2 regions of the Brevundimonas sp. ZS04 genome follow, and region 1 is predicted to be linked to the other one. Evidence: predicted binding sites of a transcription regulator. Region 1 holds the regulator's gene; the other holds the start of a gene.
The links. The regulator LexA, encoded in region 1, represses DNA repair genes until DNA is damaged. The targets are predictions, from matches to a motif close to ATGTTCNCNANNTGTTCT.
Positions count from the first base shown of each region.

Region 2: the regulator LexA is predicted to act here: its motif matches at 1,907-1,924, upstream of recA (recombinase RecA).

Region 1 is NZ_MTHE01000003.1:224,005-231,907, forward strand. Features, by position in the region: gene BJP32_RS05860 (autotransporter domain-containing protein) at 1-1,390, shown strand, start outside; gene BJP32_RS05865 (S9 family peptidase) at 1,507-3,603, shown strand; gene lexA (transcriptional repressor LexA) at 3,725-4,429, shown strand; gene BJP32_RS05875 (ComEC/Rec2 family competence protein) at 4,582-6,612, opposite strand; gene gltX (glutamate--tRNA ligase) at 6,731-7,903, shown strand, end outside.
Region 2 is NZ_MTHE01000005.1:84,957-92,859, forward strand. Features, by position in the region: gene rraA (ribonuclease E activity regulator RraA) at 1-230, opposite strand, end outside; gene recA (recombinase RecA) at 729-1,808, opposite strand; gene BJP32_RS08365 (CHAD domain-containing protein) at 1,977-3,503, opposite strand; gene BJP32_RS08370 (bifunctional GNAT family N-acetyltransferase/carbon-nitrogen hydrolase family protein) at 3,584-5,164, shown strand; gene BJP32_RS08375 (CaiB/BaiF CoA-transferase family protein) at 5,308-6,366, opposite strand; gene acs (acetate--CoA ligase) at 6,492-7,903, opposite strand, start outside.

The sequences.
Region 1 (7,903 bases):
GCGTCATACGGGTCAGCTTCAGGTCAGCGACCTGAACGTCGGCGCCGACGGCAATCTGATCGTCACCCTGGACCCCGCCAACAACGCCAACGGCGGCTTCAAGGTCAGCGGCAGCGCCGACCTGGCCGATGGCGCGGGTCTGGGCGTTCGCTTCAACTCCCTGATCCAGGATCCGACGTCCTTCACCATCATCGAGGCGGGCGACCTGAACGTCGGCGCCATCGACCAGGACGCGCTTCAGTCCAACTCGCCCTACGCCTTCGTGGTCAAGGCCAACGTCGACGACGCCGCCGGCAAGCTGACGGTCGACGCCCGTCGCCGCACGGCGGAAGAAGCCGGCATGATCAAGGCCGAGGCCGCCGCCTATGACGTGCTCTACGCCGGCCTGGCCGATAATGAGCTGATCCGCGCGGCCATGCTGAACCAGACGGACCGCGACGGCTTCTTCAACATCTATCAGCAGCTGCTGCCTGACCACTCTGGCGGTCCGCTGCTGTCGCTGGCCAGCGGCGTCGACGCCGTGACCCGCGCCCTGACCGGCCGCAACGCCGCCGCGACGCCGGGCGAAACCAGCGCCTGGGTGCAGGAGATCAACTTCTACGCCGACAAGGACAAGACCGACACCTACGGCTTCCGTTCGGAAGGCTTCGGCCTGGCGGGCGGCGTCGAGCGCGGCACCGACATGGGCGCTTTCGGCCTGACGGCGGCCTTCACCTCGTCGGATCTGGAAGACCCCGAAGCGGCGGCTGAAGAAGTCTTGTCGGCCAACCTGCTGGAGCTGGGCCTCTACTGGCGCGCTCAAGGCCAGTACTGGACGACCTGGGCGCGCGCGGCCGGCGGCTACGCCTCCTTCAGCGCCACGCGCAAACTGGTCGCCGACGGCATCAATCTGAAGAACGAGTCCGACTGGCACGGCCTGACCTTGGCCGCCGCCGGGGGCGCGTCGTACGAGCGTCACTTCGGCCGCCTGAACATCCGCCCCGAGGCCTATGTCGAATACTTCTCGCTGAGCGAGGACGCTCGTACCGAAAAGGGCGGCGGCGACGGCTTCGATCTGAAGATCGACGAACGCGACGGCCACATCTTCTCGGGCGTGGCTGCGGTGAACATCGGCTACGGCTTCGGCAAGGACGGCTGGATCCGCCCCGAGGTCCGTCTGGGCTGGCGTCAGAACTTCTCGGTCGACGCCGGGACCACCATCGCCCGCCTGGCTTCGGGCGGCGACGCCTTCACCCTGACGCCCGCCAGCATCGAGGGCGGCGGTCCGATCCTAGGCTTCCGTCTGAACGTCGGCAACGATCTGGGCATGCTGGCCGTCACCGGCGACGCCGAACTGCTGGAAGACTACGTCCGCTACACCCTGCTGCTGCGGGCCAGCTTCAAGTTCTGACTTTTCTTCGGAACGCGAATGAAAAAGGGCCGCCGGATTCGTTCCGGCGGCCCTTTCCCTATCTTGCCGCCCCCTCGCGCCTTTCTATGATCCCTCCAAACCAGAGGGGGTTTCATATGAACAAGTTCGCCTGGGCGGCCTGCGCCCTGATCCTCAGCGCCCACGCGCCCGCGATGGCGCAAACCGCCGTCCAGGCGGCCGCCGCGCCCAGCCTGCCGACCGCCGACCGCGGCCTGTTCACCGCGCAAGACCTGTTCGGCATGGAGGTCGCCTCCGACGCCCAGATCAGTCCAGACGGCGGACAGATCGCCTATGTCCGCCAGACGGCCGACATCATGACCGACCGGATGCGCCCGACCATCTGGCTGATCGACGTGAAGACCGGCCGTCATTCGCCCCTGATCGCCTCGGCCGGTTCGCATCGCCAGCCGCGCTGGTCGCCGGATGGTACGCGCCTGTCCTACATCTCCAGCGCCGAGGGCGGCGCGCCCCAGTTGTTCGTGCGCTGGATGGCGTCGGGTGAATCGGTCCGCGTCACCAACCTGCCCAACACCCCGTCCAGCGTCAGTTGGTCGCCCAACGGCGAGCAGTTGGCCTATTCCGTCCTGGTCCCTGGCGAAAAGCCCAAGATCGGCTCGCCCCTGGCCAAGCCCGAGGGCGCCCAGTGGGCGCCGCCGCTGGAGATCATCGACAGCGTCTCCTACCGCTCCGACGGCCAGGGCTATCTGAAACCGGGCTTCCGCCACGTCTTCGTCGTCGGATCGCAGGGCGGCGGCGCGCGCCAGTTGACGCACGGCGACTTCCACCACGGCGGCGGCCTGTCCTGGTCGGCCGATTCCCGCACCCTCTACCTCAGCGCCAACCGTCGCCCAGATTGGCAGCGCGAAGCCGCCGACAGCGAAGTCTTCGCCCTGGATGTTCAGACCGGCGGCCTGACCGCCCTGACCAGCCGCGCGGGGCCGGACAACGCCCCCGTCGCCTCGCCCGACGGCCGCCGCATCGCCTACCTGGGTTATGACGACAAGCGGATGGGCTATCACAACACCCGCCTCTATGTGATGGACGCCGACGGCTCGAACAGCCGCGCCCTGACCGAGAGCCTCGACCGCTCGGTCCAGTCTCCGGTGTGGAGCCGCGACGGCCGCTCGGTCTATGTCGCCTATGACGATCAGGGCCGCACCAAGGTCGCCCGCGTGTCGCTGGACGGCGCCGTCACCACCCTGATCGAGGATCTGACCGGCGACGACTTCGGCCGCCCCTACACCGGCGGCGGCTTCACCGTGGCCGACGACGGGGCCATCGCCTATACGCGCGGCACGCCTGCGCGTCCGGCCGACGTCCACGTCCTGAAGGGCGGCCGCAGCACCCAGCTGACCCGCCTGAACGCCGACTTCCTCAGCGCCCGCCGGCTGGGCGAGGTGCGCCGCATCCAAGTCGCCTCCTCCCACGATCAGCGCGCGGTCGAAAGCTGGCTGACCCTGCCGGCCGACTATGTCGAGGGCCAGCGCTATCCGCTGGTGCTGGAGATCCACGGCGGCCCCTTCGCCGCCTACGGCCCACACTTCGCCACCGACAACCAGCTGTTCGCCGCTGCGGGCTATGCGGTGCTGTCGGTCAACCCGCGCGGCTCGACCTCCTATGGGGACGAGTTCGCCAACCTGATCCACCACAACTATCCGTCGAACGACTATGACGACCTGATCAGCAGCGTCGACGCCGTCATCGCTCAGGGGATCGCTGACCCGAACAAGCTGTTCGTCACAGGCGGTTCGGGCGGCGGCGTGCTGACTAGTTGGATCGTGGGCAAGACCGACCGCTTCAAGGCCGCCGTCGTCCAGAAGCCGGTCATCGACTGGGCCAGCTTCGTGTTGACGGCCGACAACCCGGCCTTCTTCGCCCGCTACTGGTTCGGCGAATATCCGTGGGAGAACCCGGAAGCCTACTGGCGCCGGTCGCCGCTGTCGCTGGTCGGCAACGTCAAGACTCCGACCATGGTCGTCGTCGGCGACGAGGACTATCGCACACCCGTCAGCGAGTCGGAGCAGTACTACACCGCCCTGCAGCTGCGCGGCGTGCCAACGGCCCTGGTGAAGATCCCCGGCGTCGGCCACAGCCTGGCCGTCCGCCCGTCCCAGAACGCCGCCCGCATGAACGCCATGATCGAATGGTTCGCGCGCTACAAGGACGGCGCACCGGCCGCTCCGGCGCAATAAGACCCGGCCCCGCGCCCGTCATGCGGCGGGCGCGGGGGTTCAGCGTGGCGTTAGTTGACTTTTAACCAGAACACTTACAGAACATCATCAACGGTTCACGCCTTGTTCTGGATTCTGCGCCATGCTCACGAAGAAACAGCACGAACTCCTGATGTTCATTCATGAGCGCATCCGGGAGACGGGCGTTTCGCCGTCCTTCGACGAGATGAAGGAGGCGCTGGACCTGGCGTCCAAGTCCGGCATCCACCGCCTGATCACGGCGCTGGAGGAACGCGGCTTCATCCGCCGCCTGGCCCACCGCGCCCGCGCGCTGGAGGTGGTGAAGCTGCCGGAGCAGGCCACGACCGCCGCCCCGGCCAAGGGCCGCGCGCCCTTCAAGCCCGACGTGATCCAGGGCGGCGGCCTGAACCCTCGCCCCGCCGTCGCCGAGGCCGCCAACGATGTGCGCGACCTGCCCCTGCTGGGCAAGATCGCCGCCGGCACCCCCATCGCCGCGATCCAGCACGAACGCGAGCGCCTGCCCGTCCCCGAAGCCATGCTGGGCGCGGGCGAGCACTACCTGCTCGAAATCGAGGGCGACTCCATGATCGAGGCCGGCATCCTCGACGGCGACACGGTCATCATCAAGCGGGTGGAGAACGCCTCTTCCGGCGAGATCGTCGTCGCCCTGGTCGAGGGCGAGGAAGCCACGCTGAAACGCCTGCGCAAGAAGGGCCAGTCCATCGCGCTGGAGCCCGCCAACAGCGCCTATGAGACCCGCATCTTCGGCCCCGATCAGGTCGAGGTTCAAGGCAAGCTGGTCGGCCTGCTGCGCCGCTATCACTGAGGCCCCCATCCTCGCTCGTCCCGGCGGACGCCGGAATCCAGTGCTTTGGCTTCAAGCGGGTCGTCTGGAAGTTTGCCTTTAATCTAGCCTCCTCTGGCCAACGACAGCACGTGCGGCTCTGACTGGATCCCGGCGTCCGCCGGGATGAGCGGCTAGAGGTGAGCCCCGCTCCACGGCCGCCGTCCCCGCACTTCCGCCGCCCACAGGGCGCGCCAGCCGCCCGCCTCATCCCGCCACAGCTCCACCGAGCCGCCGCGCGCATGATCCGCACCGTCCAGCACCAGCCGCCCCTCGCATGACGACGGCAGGACCGCGACCACGGCCCGTACGCTGACCACCCCGGCGCTGCGGCACATCTGATCCATCTGCGCCTCGCTAGGCGACGCCTTGCCCCACCACAGCGCCAGCACGCCTTCCTCGTCCTGCGGCGCGCAGAAGGAGCGTTTGCAGGTCCAGCCTTCGCCCGGTCGCACCACCGCTTCCAGCCCCCGCCGCCGGGACCACAGGTCGCTGGCGAACTGGCGCACCGCGGGCCGCATCACGACCGCCTGCTCCCCCTGCCGATAAGCCGCATTCGCTCCGCCGTCGCCGATCCAGACGTCCGGCGGCGCCGGGCGCGGCCAGATCAGCACCGCCGCCGCGAACGGCAGGCCCAGCCAGCGCCACCGTCCGCGCCACAGGCACATGAACAGTATGCCCAGGAAGGCGACCGGCAGAGCCGCCGCCGGGGCGCTGGGGATCGCCTGAACCGCGCCGGGCAGACCAGCCGCCCAATGGCCGATCGCCAGCATGACATCCACCGACTTGCCCGCCAGCCACAGGAAGGGCGCGCCCAGGCCCAGCGGCTCCAGCGCCGCGCCCAGCGCAAGCGCGGGCATCATGATGAAGTCCGCCAGCGGCGCCGTCGCCAGATTCGCGACCAGTCCATAGACGGCCGTGCGGTTGAAATGCTGCATGGCGAACGGCCCCGTCGCCATGCCTGCCACCAGGCTGGCGGCGCAGGCGGCCAGCAGCCAACTGCCGAACCTCTGCACCGCGACGATGGGCCAGGGCGCGGCGAACTCTCGGATGCGGCGCGGCCAGACCTCGACCAGCGCCACCAGGGCCGCCGTCGCTGCGAAGGACATCTGGAACCCCGGCGTCACCACGGCCTCGGGCCGCAGCAACAGCACGACGAAGGCCGCCGCCGCCAGCGCCCGCATCGTCACCGCCTGCCGGTCCGCCAATACGGCCAGAAAGGCGATGGAGGCCGTCACCGCCGCCCGCTCGGCCGGCGGCGGCGAACCCGAAATGACCAGATAGGTTCCGACCGCGATCAGACCCGCGATCGCCGCGACCTTCTTGCCCGACACGCGCAGCGCCAGCCACGGCCAGGCCGCGACCAGCAGGCGCGCCGCGAAGAAGACAAAGCCCCCCACGACCGCCATGTGCAGGCCCGAGATCGACAGGATGTGCGCCAGTCCCGAATCCCGCATGGCGTCCAGATCCGGGCTCTGGATCCAGGTCTCGTGCCCCGTGGTCATGGCCGCCGCCACCCCGCCGGTCCGCTCGCCCAGGCGCGCCACGATCCGCTCGGCCAGGGCGTAGCGCACGGCGTTGATCTTCATCGCCATCCGCACCCGCCAAGGCGGCGGCGCCAAATCGGCGGTGCGCGTCGGCCCCAAGGCGAACAGCGTCCCGCCCATGCCCTGAAAATAGGCGTTGCGGCCGAAGTCATAGGCGCCGGGGCTAGCGGGGGGCGGCGGCGGATTCAGGATGCCGAAGACGCGGATGGCCGCGCCGGGCGGCGGCGGCGTCCCCTTCACCGTGACCCGCAATCGCTCGGGCGTCGCCTCAGGCGCCAGTCCGCGCACCTTCACCGGCGCCACGACGACGCGGGCGCCGTTCTGGCCCGGCGAGTCCACATCCATGACCCAGCCTTCAAGCTGCGTAGGCTTCATGTCCGCAGGCGCGATCGGGGCCGCCACGGCCACAGCCCTCAGCTTGGCGACCGCCAACCCGCCGCCGAAGCAGGCCAGCATCAACAGAAGCAAAGTCCCCCAACGCGGCAAGCCCCGCGCCCGCCCGACGATCCACATACAGAGCAGCACGAAGGCCGCCGCCGCCAGCGGCCACGTCGCCGGCTCGTCTTTCAGCACGAAATAGGCGGCGCACCCTGCGCCGAAACAGACGGACGACCACAAGGGCCAGCGATCCGCCTGCGCCCGCACGTCATCGCAAAGACTGTCAATTAACCGGGCCACAAGGGTTCGCTTCCCCACGGGCGGGCGTATAAGACCCTGCCCTATGGACCCTGCCTCTATGACCTCCCCTTCCTCGACCGTCGTCACCCGCTTCGCCCCCTCGCCCACAGGCTACCTGCATATCGGCGGGGCGAGAACTGCGTTATTCAACTGGCTGTACGCCAAGGGACGCGGCGGCAAATTCCTGATCCGCATCGAGGACACCGACCGCGAGCGTTCGACCGACGAGGCGGTGAAGGCCATCTTCGACGGCCTGTCCTGGCTCGAACTGTTCGGCGATGAAGAGCCGGTCTTCCAGTTCGCTCGCGCCGACCGTCACCGCGACGTGGTCAATGAACTGCTGGCGACCGGCCACGCCTATCGCGACTTCCTGACTGCCGACGAGACCACGGCCCTGCGCGACCAGGCCAAGGCTGAAGGCCGCGACTTCGTCTCGCCCTGGCGCGACCGGGAGCCGAGCGTCGACGATCTGACCAAGCCGCACACGGTGCGCTTCCGCCGTCCGCTGGATCAGGCCGTCGCGGTCGACGACGCCGTGCAGGGAACCGTGCGCTGGGAATCCGCGTCGCTGGACGACCTGGTCATCCTGCGCTCGGACGGGGCGCCGACCTACAACCTGGCCGTGGTGGTGGACGACCACGACATGGGCGTGACCCACGTCATCCGCGGCGACGACCACCTCAACAACGCCGCCCGCCAGAGCCTGATCTACGACGCCCTGGGCTGGACGCGCCCGACCTTCGCCCACATCCCCCTGATCCACGGCCCCGACGGCGCCAAGCTGTCCAAGCGCCACGGCGCCCAGGCGGTGCACGAATACGCCGACATGGGCTATCTGCCCGAAGCCATGCGCAACTATCTGGCCCGTCTGGGCTGGGCGCACGGCGACGACGAACTGTTCAGCGACGAGCAGGCGCTGGCCTGGTTCGACCTGACCGGCGTCAACAAGGCCCCCGCCCGCCTCGACTTCGACAAGCTGGCCCACGTCAACGCCCACTGGCTGCGCCTGGCCGACGACGATCGCCTGGCAAAACTGACCCTGGACGCCCATCTGGGGCGCGGCCGCGCGTTGCAGCCGGACGACGAGGAACGGCTTCTGCGGGCCATGCCTTTCGTCAAGGATCGCGCCAAGACCATCCCCGAACTGGCCGATCAAACGGCATTCGTGTTGCAGGCGCGTCCGCTCGCGTTGAACGAGAAATCAGCCGGTTTGCTGCAGGGCGAAAGCGGT
Region 2 (7,903 bases), on a different contig from region 1:
TCGCCGACCAGGGCGCGTTTGAGCGAACCGCCGCCGTTGACGACCATGACCGCGCCTTGGCCGGGGCGCTCCAGCGTCTGGCGGACCAGGGCGTTGTCATCCAGCACGCTGAGGGTGCGGATCGGGCCGTGGAAGGCGGCGATCTGGCCGAAGCTGCTGAAGAGAGTCTGGCAGACCTTCACCGCGTCGGAGTGGGTGTCGCAGAGGTCGGCGGTGGCGGGGCTGGTCATGAGGAGGCTCCGTTGGGTCGAGGCGAAGTCTGCCCGTAGGCGCCGAAGGGAAACAAGGCCGTTGCACTGAGAAACGCGTTTGATGGGCGTATCTCAACATCCGCTCATCCCGGCGGACGCCGGGATCCAGTGAGAGCGCCGCACGCATCGCCACCCATTGCCCCTCGCGCCCCGAAGCCAAAGCACTGGATCCCGGCGTCCGCCGGGATGAGCGGGAGAGAGGGCGGGGCGGCGTCTTGAGCGGGCAAAAAAGAGGCCCGCCCGACGCAGGTCGGGCGGGCCGGTCTCCGTCCGACCGGCCCCGCGGGGTCGGTAGGCGGGTCGCGAGGCGGCGAACGGAGAAGCTCTGGCCGTCAGGGGGCCCTTGCCTCCGGCCGTCATCCTCGGGCTTGACCCGAGGATCGGATCGTCAGCGCGATCACGGCTGGAAAGGAAGAGCACGCTGCCTGGTTGGATCCTCGGGTCAAGCCCGAGGATGACGGCGTTGGGGGTGGTGGGTCAGCCCTCCAGATCCTGACCTTCGTCGGGCTCGGGCGCGCCCAGCATGTCGTCGGCGATCTTGGCCGTCGACTGGCGCACCGCCTTCTCGATGGCGAGGGCCATGTCGGGGTTGTTCTTCAGGAACTCCTTGGCGTTCTCGCGACCCTGACCGATGCGGGTGGAGTCGTAGGAGAACCACGAACCCGACTTCTCGATGATGTTGGCCTTGACGCCCAGATCGATGATCTCGCCGATCTTGGAGATGCCTTCGCCGTACATGATGTCGAAGATGACCTCGCGGAACGGCGGGGCGACCTTGTTCTTGACCACCTTGACGCGGGTGGTGTTGCCGACCACCTCGTCGCGGTTCTTGATCGCGCCGGTGCGGCGGATGTCCAGACGCACCGAGGCGTAGAACTTCAGCGCATTGCCGCCCGTCGTCGTTTCCGGCGAACCGTACATGACGCCGATCTTGTGACGGATCTGGTTGATGAACAGGACGATGCACTTGGACTTGGAGATGGAGGCCGTCAGCTTACGCAGGGCCTGCGACATTAGGCGGGCCTGAAGGCCGGGCAGGCTGTCGCCCATCTCGCCCTCGATCTCAGCGCGGGGCGTCAGGGCGGCGACGGAGTCGACCACCACGATGTCCACGGCACCCGAGCGCACCAGGGTGTCGACGATCTCCAGCGCCTGCTCGCCCGCGTCGGGCTGCGACACCAGCAGGTCGTCGAGGTTCACGCCCAATTTCTGAGCGTAGACGGGATCGAGCGCGTGTTCGGCGTCGACGAAGGCGGCCACGCCGCCCTTCTTCTGGACCTCGGCCACGGTGTGCAGGGCCAGGGTCGTCTTGCCCGAGGATTCCGGGCCGAACACCTCGATCACCCGGCCGACCGGCAGGCCGCCGATGCCGAGCGCCATGTCGAGACCCAGAGAGCCGGTCGAGACGCTTTCGATCTCGGCCACCTGTCCGGCCTTGCCCAGTTTCATGACCGAGCCCTTGCCGAAGGCGCGATCGATCTGCGCGATCGCCGCCTCTAGAGCGCGTTGTTTGTCGCCGTCTTCTTTACCCACGAGCTTCAGTGCCGCCTGTGACATTGGTTTTCTCTCCCTTGCCATGATTCCCATCTGACTTCGGGAGAGACCCGCCACGGACCCGCTCCCTCGTTGAGCCGGACTATGGACACGGTTTGTTCCCGTTCGCAAGATGTTCTCGTGAACTGAACGAGAACATTTATCACGATGCGACCGATTTAGTCGTAAGTCTTACCGCCAGAAGCGCCGGGCGCGGGACAGGCGGGCGAAGGCGCGGCTTGAGGCGAGCAGCAGGACGGGGGCGCTCTGTTCGCGGCGGCCGATCAGGCGTCCGGCGGTGAAGGCGATCTCGGGAGAGGTCAGCCGGGCCTCGGCGGGGATGCGGTCGCGCGCCACGGCCAGGTCGTTGAGGGCGCCGAACGCGTCCTGGACCTGCTCCAGACCTGCGCGGAAACGCCGCTCGCGGCCGGGGCGGTCGAACAGGCCGGCGAAGAACTCGGCCGCATAGCGCAGACGCTTGACGCGGATGCGCAGACGGTGGCGACCGGCGACGTCCAACTGGTCCAGGCGTCGCCCGCCATGCTGTACGCGCCGGCTCAATCGCTCCAGAGCCTCGGCGGCGAAGGCGGCGACGGGCCGCTGTCGGCGCCAGGCGCGCACGGGGTCGGGATCGGTCCGCCAGGCGCCGGTCTCGATCCAGGCCAGGGTCTCGAACATCAGGGCGGCGTAGCGCGGCGAATCGATCGCCGCCATCGCCCGGCGATAGGCCCCGCTGCGGGCCGCCAGCAGGCGCAGGCCCAGGGGAGCGAGGTCGGGGTCGGGCGTCTCCAGCGCCGCGGGGTGGAAGACGTCGCGGATGAAGACGTCCAGATCGCGCGCGGCGTCGGTCTCATGCGCCAGCCATTTCAGCTCGGCGACGACGGGAGCGGCGTCCTCGCCCAGCAGGGGGGCGAACACGGACAGGGCGGCGCGCAGGCGACGCAGGCCCACGCGCAGCTGATGCAGGGCCTCGGGCCGCCGCACCCGGCGCAGCAGTTCGGCGTTGGCCGAGACCTGGCCCAAGGCGGCCAGGGCCGTGCGGCGCAGGGCGGCCTCGGCCGACAGGGCGCGCGGCAGGGGATCGACGCGGGCGAAACGGGGCGCGCGCTCCGACCCCTCGGCCAGGCGCCAGCCGCGCTCGGCCTTGCTCTCGAACAGGGGGACCAGGGCGATGTCGGCCGACAGGCGACGGGCCAGGGCGAACAGGGCCTGGGGCGGGCCGTCCTTCAACTCCAGTTCGAGTTCGCGCAAGGGTTCGACGCGGCCGCCCGCCGACAGCTCGCCCTCGTCATAGGCGGCCTCGATCACGGCGCCCTCGAAGGCGACCAGCCGGGCGCGGCGACGCACCGTGCTTGCGAAGCGGGGCGACAGGTCGCGGCGGCGGCCCTTCAGCAGGGCGGCGGCGGGCGTCGTCTTGACGGCCCGCCAGTCCAGGGCCTCGCTGGGGACGGGCGTCTCCCATTCGGCGCGGTTGAGGACGTCGCCGCCGGTCTGGCCCTTCAGGGTCTGGACGAAGCCGCGGCCGGTCGCGCGCACGCGCAGGCCCCAGCCGGCGCGGCGCAGCGCCTGATCCGGCGTGTCGAAATAGACGGAGCGCAGGCTCTGCACGCTGTCCTCGCCCGCCAGGGCCGGGTGAGCGGCCAGGCGCGCGGCGGCGCCGGGGCCGAGCCGGAACTTGAGTTCGATTTCCTGCGCCATTTCCTGGGCCATGCCGGACATGACGCCATTGTGCGCCCATCCCGGCGCGGGTCCAAGACGATGAAAATGATCCAACGGCCAAGCTCGCGCGTTAGGATGGGATGACTGATCTTCAGACCGCCCAAACCGTCCCGCCCGCCGAGCCGGCCAAGCCCGCCGTCCTGACCATCCGCAACGCGCGCATGGGCGACGTCGCCGGGATCAACGCCCTGGTCGAGCGGGTCTACAAGGACATGCCGCCCTATACGCCGGGGATGCTGCGCGGTCAGATCGCCACCTATCCCGACGGCCAGTTCGTGGTCGAGTTCGAGGGCGAGATCGTCGGCTACGCCGCCAGCTTCCGCATCGACGAGGCCTCGGCCATGGGGCCGCACAGCTGGGACCAGATCACCGGCGGCGGCTATGCGGCGCGACACGATCCGGCGGGCGCGTGGCTGTACGGGATGGAGGTCTGCGTCGACCCGGCCCGGCGCCGCCTGCGCATCGGCCAGCGCCTGTACGACGCGCGCCGCGACCTATGCGAGGCGCAGAACCTGAAGGGCGTCGTCTTCGGCGGGCGTATGCCGGGTCTTTCGCGCCGCCGAGCCGCCTATCCCGATCCGAACGCCTATGTCGAGGCGGTGCGCGACCGCAAGGTGAAGGATCCGATCATGGCCTTTCACCAGCGTTCGGGGTTCGAGCCGGCGGGGGTGCTGCTGAACTATCTGCCGTCGGACAAGGCGTCGCTGGGCCATGCGGCGCGCTGGGTGTGGCGCAACCCCTACTATGTCGAGGCGACGGGCAAGGGGGCGGCCTTTGCGGTGAAGGAGACGGTGCGCGTCGCCACCGTCCAGCTGCAGATGCGCAAGGTCGAGAGCTTCCGCGAGTTCATGGACAACGTCGAATATTTCGTCGACGTGGTGTCGGACTATCGCGCCGACTTCGTGGTCTTCCCCGAGCTGTTCACGCTTCAGCTGCTGTCGCTGGAGACGAAGAAGCTGACGCCTGCGGAATCGATCGAGGCCCTGACCCGCTACACGCCGCGCTTCGTCGAGGCGATGCGCGAGCTGGCGGTCGGCTACAACGTCAACATCATCGGCGGCTCGCACCCGACGCGGACCGAGGACGGCGAGATCCAGAATGTCGCCTACGTCTTCCTGCGCGACGGCTCGGTGCATGAGCAGGAGAAGATCCACCCGACCCCGAACGAACGCCACTGGTGGAACATCAAGGGCGGCGACCGCGTCCACGCCATCCCCACCGACTGCGGGCCGATCGGGGTGATGATCTGCTACGATTCCGAGTTCCCGGAACTGGCGCGGCGTCTGGCGGACGAGGGGGCGCGCATCCTGTTCACCCCCTTCTGCACCGACAACCGGCAGGGGTATCTGCGCGTGCGGTACTGCTCTCAGGCGCGGGCCATCGAGAACCAGTGCTACGTCGTGCTGTCGGGCAATGTCGGCAACCTGCCCAACGTCGAGAACATGGACATCCAGTATGCGCAGTCCTGCATCCTGACGCCGTGCGACTTTCCCTTCGCGCGCGACGGGGTGGCGGCCGAGGCCAGCGAGAACGTCGAGACGGTGACGGTGGCGGACCTGGACCTGTCCGACCTGGCCTGGGCCAAGGCGCAGGGGACGGTGCGGAACCTGCGCGACCGCCGGTTCGATCTCTACAAGACGGTGTGGACGGACGGGGGCTGACCTTTACCCCTGCTCGTCCCGGCGGAGGCCGGGATCCAGTGAGAGCGCGCGCACAGGACTTGCCTATTCAGGCCGCGCGTTTGAGGCCAAAGCACTGGGCCCCGGCGTCCGCCGGGACGAGCGGTGATTTCGTGACCGGCCTTCTATTCCGGCCGCCGCGCCGGGCTGTCCCGGAACCGGGGCGCAGGCGCGGGCTGCACCACGCCCTGGGCGGTGACGAAGGCCTCGCGGGCGCGGTTGTGCGGGTGGTCGGGCGCCTCGGTCATGGACAGGACGGGGGCGACGCAGGCTCCTTGCGCGTCGGGATCGCTGCACCAGCCGTCGCGGGTGCGGGTGCGGAAGACGGCGGCCAGCTTGTCCTTCAGCCTCGGCCACTGGGCCGGGTCGAAGGGCATGGCGAAGTCGGGATCGCCGCCCAGCCCGGTCAGCCGCATCAGGGCGATGTAGAAGGCCGGTTCGATGGCGCCGACGGCGACGTATTTGCCGTCCTTCGTCTCATAGACCTCGTAGAAGGGCGCGCCGGTGTCGAGCAGGTTGACGCCGCGCTCGTCGCGCCAGGCCAGGCTGGGCGGCAGGGGCGCGGGCAGGTTCTGGCGGAAGCCCCAGATCATGCTCATCAGCAGGGCGGAGCCGTCGGTCATGGCGCAGTCGACGACGTCGCCGCGCCCGGTGCGCTGGGCCTTCAGCAGACCGGCGACCATGCCGAAGGCCAGCAGCATCCCGCCGCCGCCGAAGTCGCCAACCATGTTGATCGGCGGGGTCGGCTTCTCGTCCGCCCGGCCGAAGGCGTGCAGCGCGCCCGAGACGGCGATGTAGTCGATGTCGTGGCCCGGCGCCGGGGCCAGCGGTCCGTCCTGACCCCAGCCGGTCATGCGGCCGTAGACCAGGCGCGGATTGTCGGCCAGCAGCGCGTCGGGGCCGAGGCCGAGACGCTCCATCACGCCGGGACGAAAGCCCTCGATCAGGCCGTCGGCGGCGCCGGCGAGGTCGCGGATCAGGGCGGCGCCCTCGGGCGTCTTCAGGTCGGCCTCGACCAGACGGGCGCGGCTGCGGTTCAGGGGATCGCGCAGGTCGGGCGCGGCGCCGGGACGATGGACCAGCACCACCTGCGCCCCGTGATCGGCCAGCATCATGCCGCAGAAGGGGGCGGGGCCGATGCCGCCGATTTCGATGATGGTCAGGCCGTCGAGGGTTCCGCTCATGCCCGCCACTGAAGCCGAGGCGGGCGGCCCCGTCCAGCTTGCGCCGTCCGGGGCCGCCTCTTCGAGGGGAGCTGAAGAGTGAACCCGCCCACCCCGGCGGACGCCGGGATGAGCGGATGAAAGGTCTAGGCCGCCCGGTTCTTCACCAGATCGTCCACCACCGACGGATCGGCCAGGGTCGAGGTGTCGCCCAGGGCGCCCAGTTCGTTCTCGGCTATCTTTCTCAGAATCCGCCGCATGATCTTGCCCGAGCGGGTCTTGGGCAGGGCCGGCGCCCACTGGATCACGTCAGGGGCGGCGATGGGGCCGATCTCCTTGCGGACGTGAGCGACCAGCTCCTTGCGCAGGTCCTCGGTGGCGTCGACGCCTCGCACCAGGGTGACATAGGCGTAGATGCCCTGGCCCTTGATGTCGTGGGGGAAGCCGACCACGGCGGCCTCGGCCACGATGTCGTGCAGGACCAGGGCGCTCTCGACCTCGGCCGTGCCCATGCGGTGGCCCGAGACGTTGATGACGTCATCGACCCGGCCGGTGATCCAGTAGTAGCCGTCCGCGTCGCGGCGGCAGCCGTCGCCGGTGAAATACTTGCCCGGATAGGTCGAGAAATAGGTCTCGAAGAAGCGTTGGTGGTCGCCGTAGACCGTCCGCATCTGGCCCGGCCAGCTGTCGGTGATGCACAGATTGCCCTCGGTCGCGCCGCTCAGCACGCCCCCTTCCGCGTCCACGATTTCAAGTTCGACGCCGGGCAGGGGCAGGGTCGCCGAGCCGGGCTTCAGGTCCGTCGCGCCGGGCAGGGGCGAGATCAGGGCGCCGCCCGTCTCGGTCTGCCACCAGGTGTCGACGATGGGCAGGCGGCTCTCGCCGACGACCTCATGATACCAGCGCCAGGCCTCGGGGTTGATCGGTTCGCCGACGGTGCCTAGCAGGCGCAGCGACTTGCGGCTGGACGTCTTCACCGGGGCGTCGCCCTCGCGCATCAGGGCGCGCAGGGCCGTGGGGGCGGTGTAGAAGATGTTGACCTGATGCTTGTCCACCACCTCCCAGAAGCGGCTGACGGTCGGATAGTTGGGCACGCCCTCGAACATCAGGGTCGTCGCCGCATTGGCCAGGGCGCCGTAGACGACATAGGTGTGGCCCGTGACCCAGCCCACGTCGGCGGTGCACCAGAAGACCTCGCCGGGGCGATAGTCGAACACCAGCTCATGCGTATAGCTGGCCCAGAACAGATAGCCGCCGGTGGTGTGCAGCACGCCCTTGGGTTTGCCCGTCGAGCCCGAGGTGTAGAGGATGAACAGCGGGTCTTCGGCGTTCATCGGCTCGGGCGCGCAGTCGGGCGAGGCCTTGTCCGCCTCGACGCCCCAGTCCAGGTCGCGGCCTTCGACGAAGGGCACGTCGGCGCCGGTATGGCGCAGGACGACGACGGTCTTCACGCTCCCGACCTTCTCCAGCGCCTTGTCGACATTGGCCTTCAGCGGAACCTTCTTGCCGCCGCGGCAGCCTTCGTCGGCGGTGATGACGAAGGTCGACTGGCAGTCCT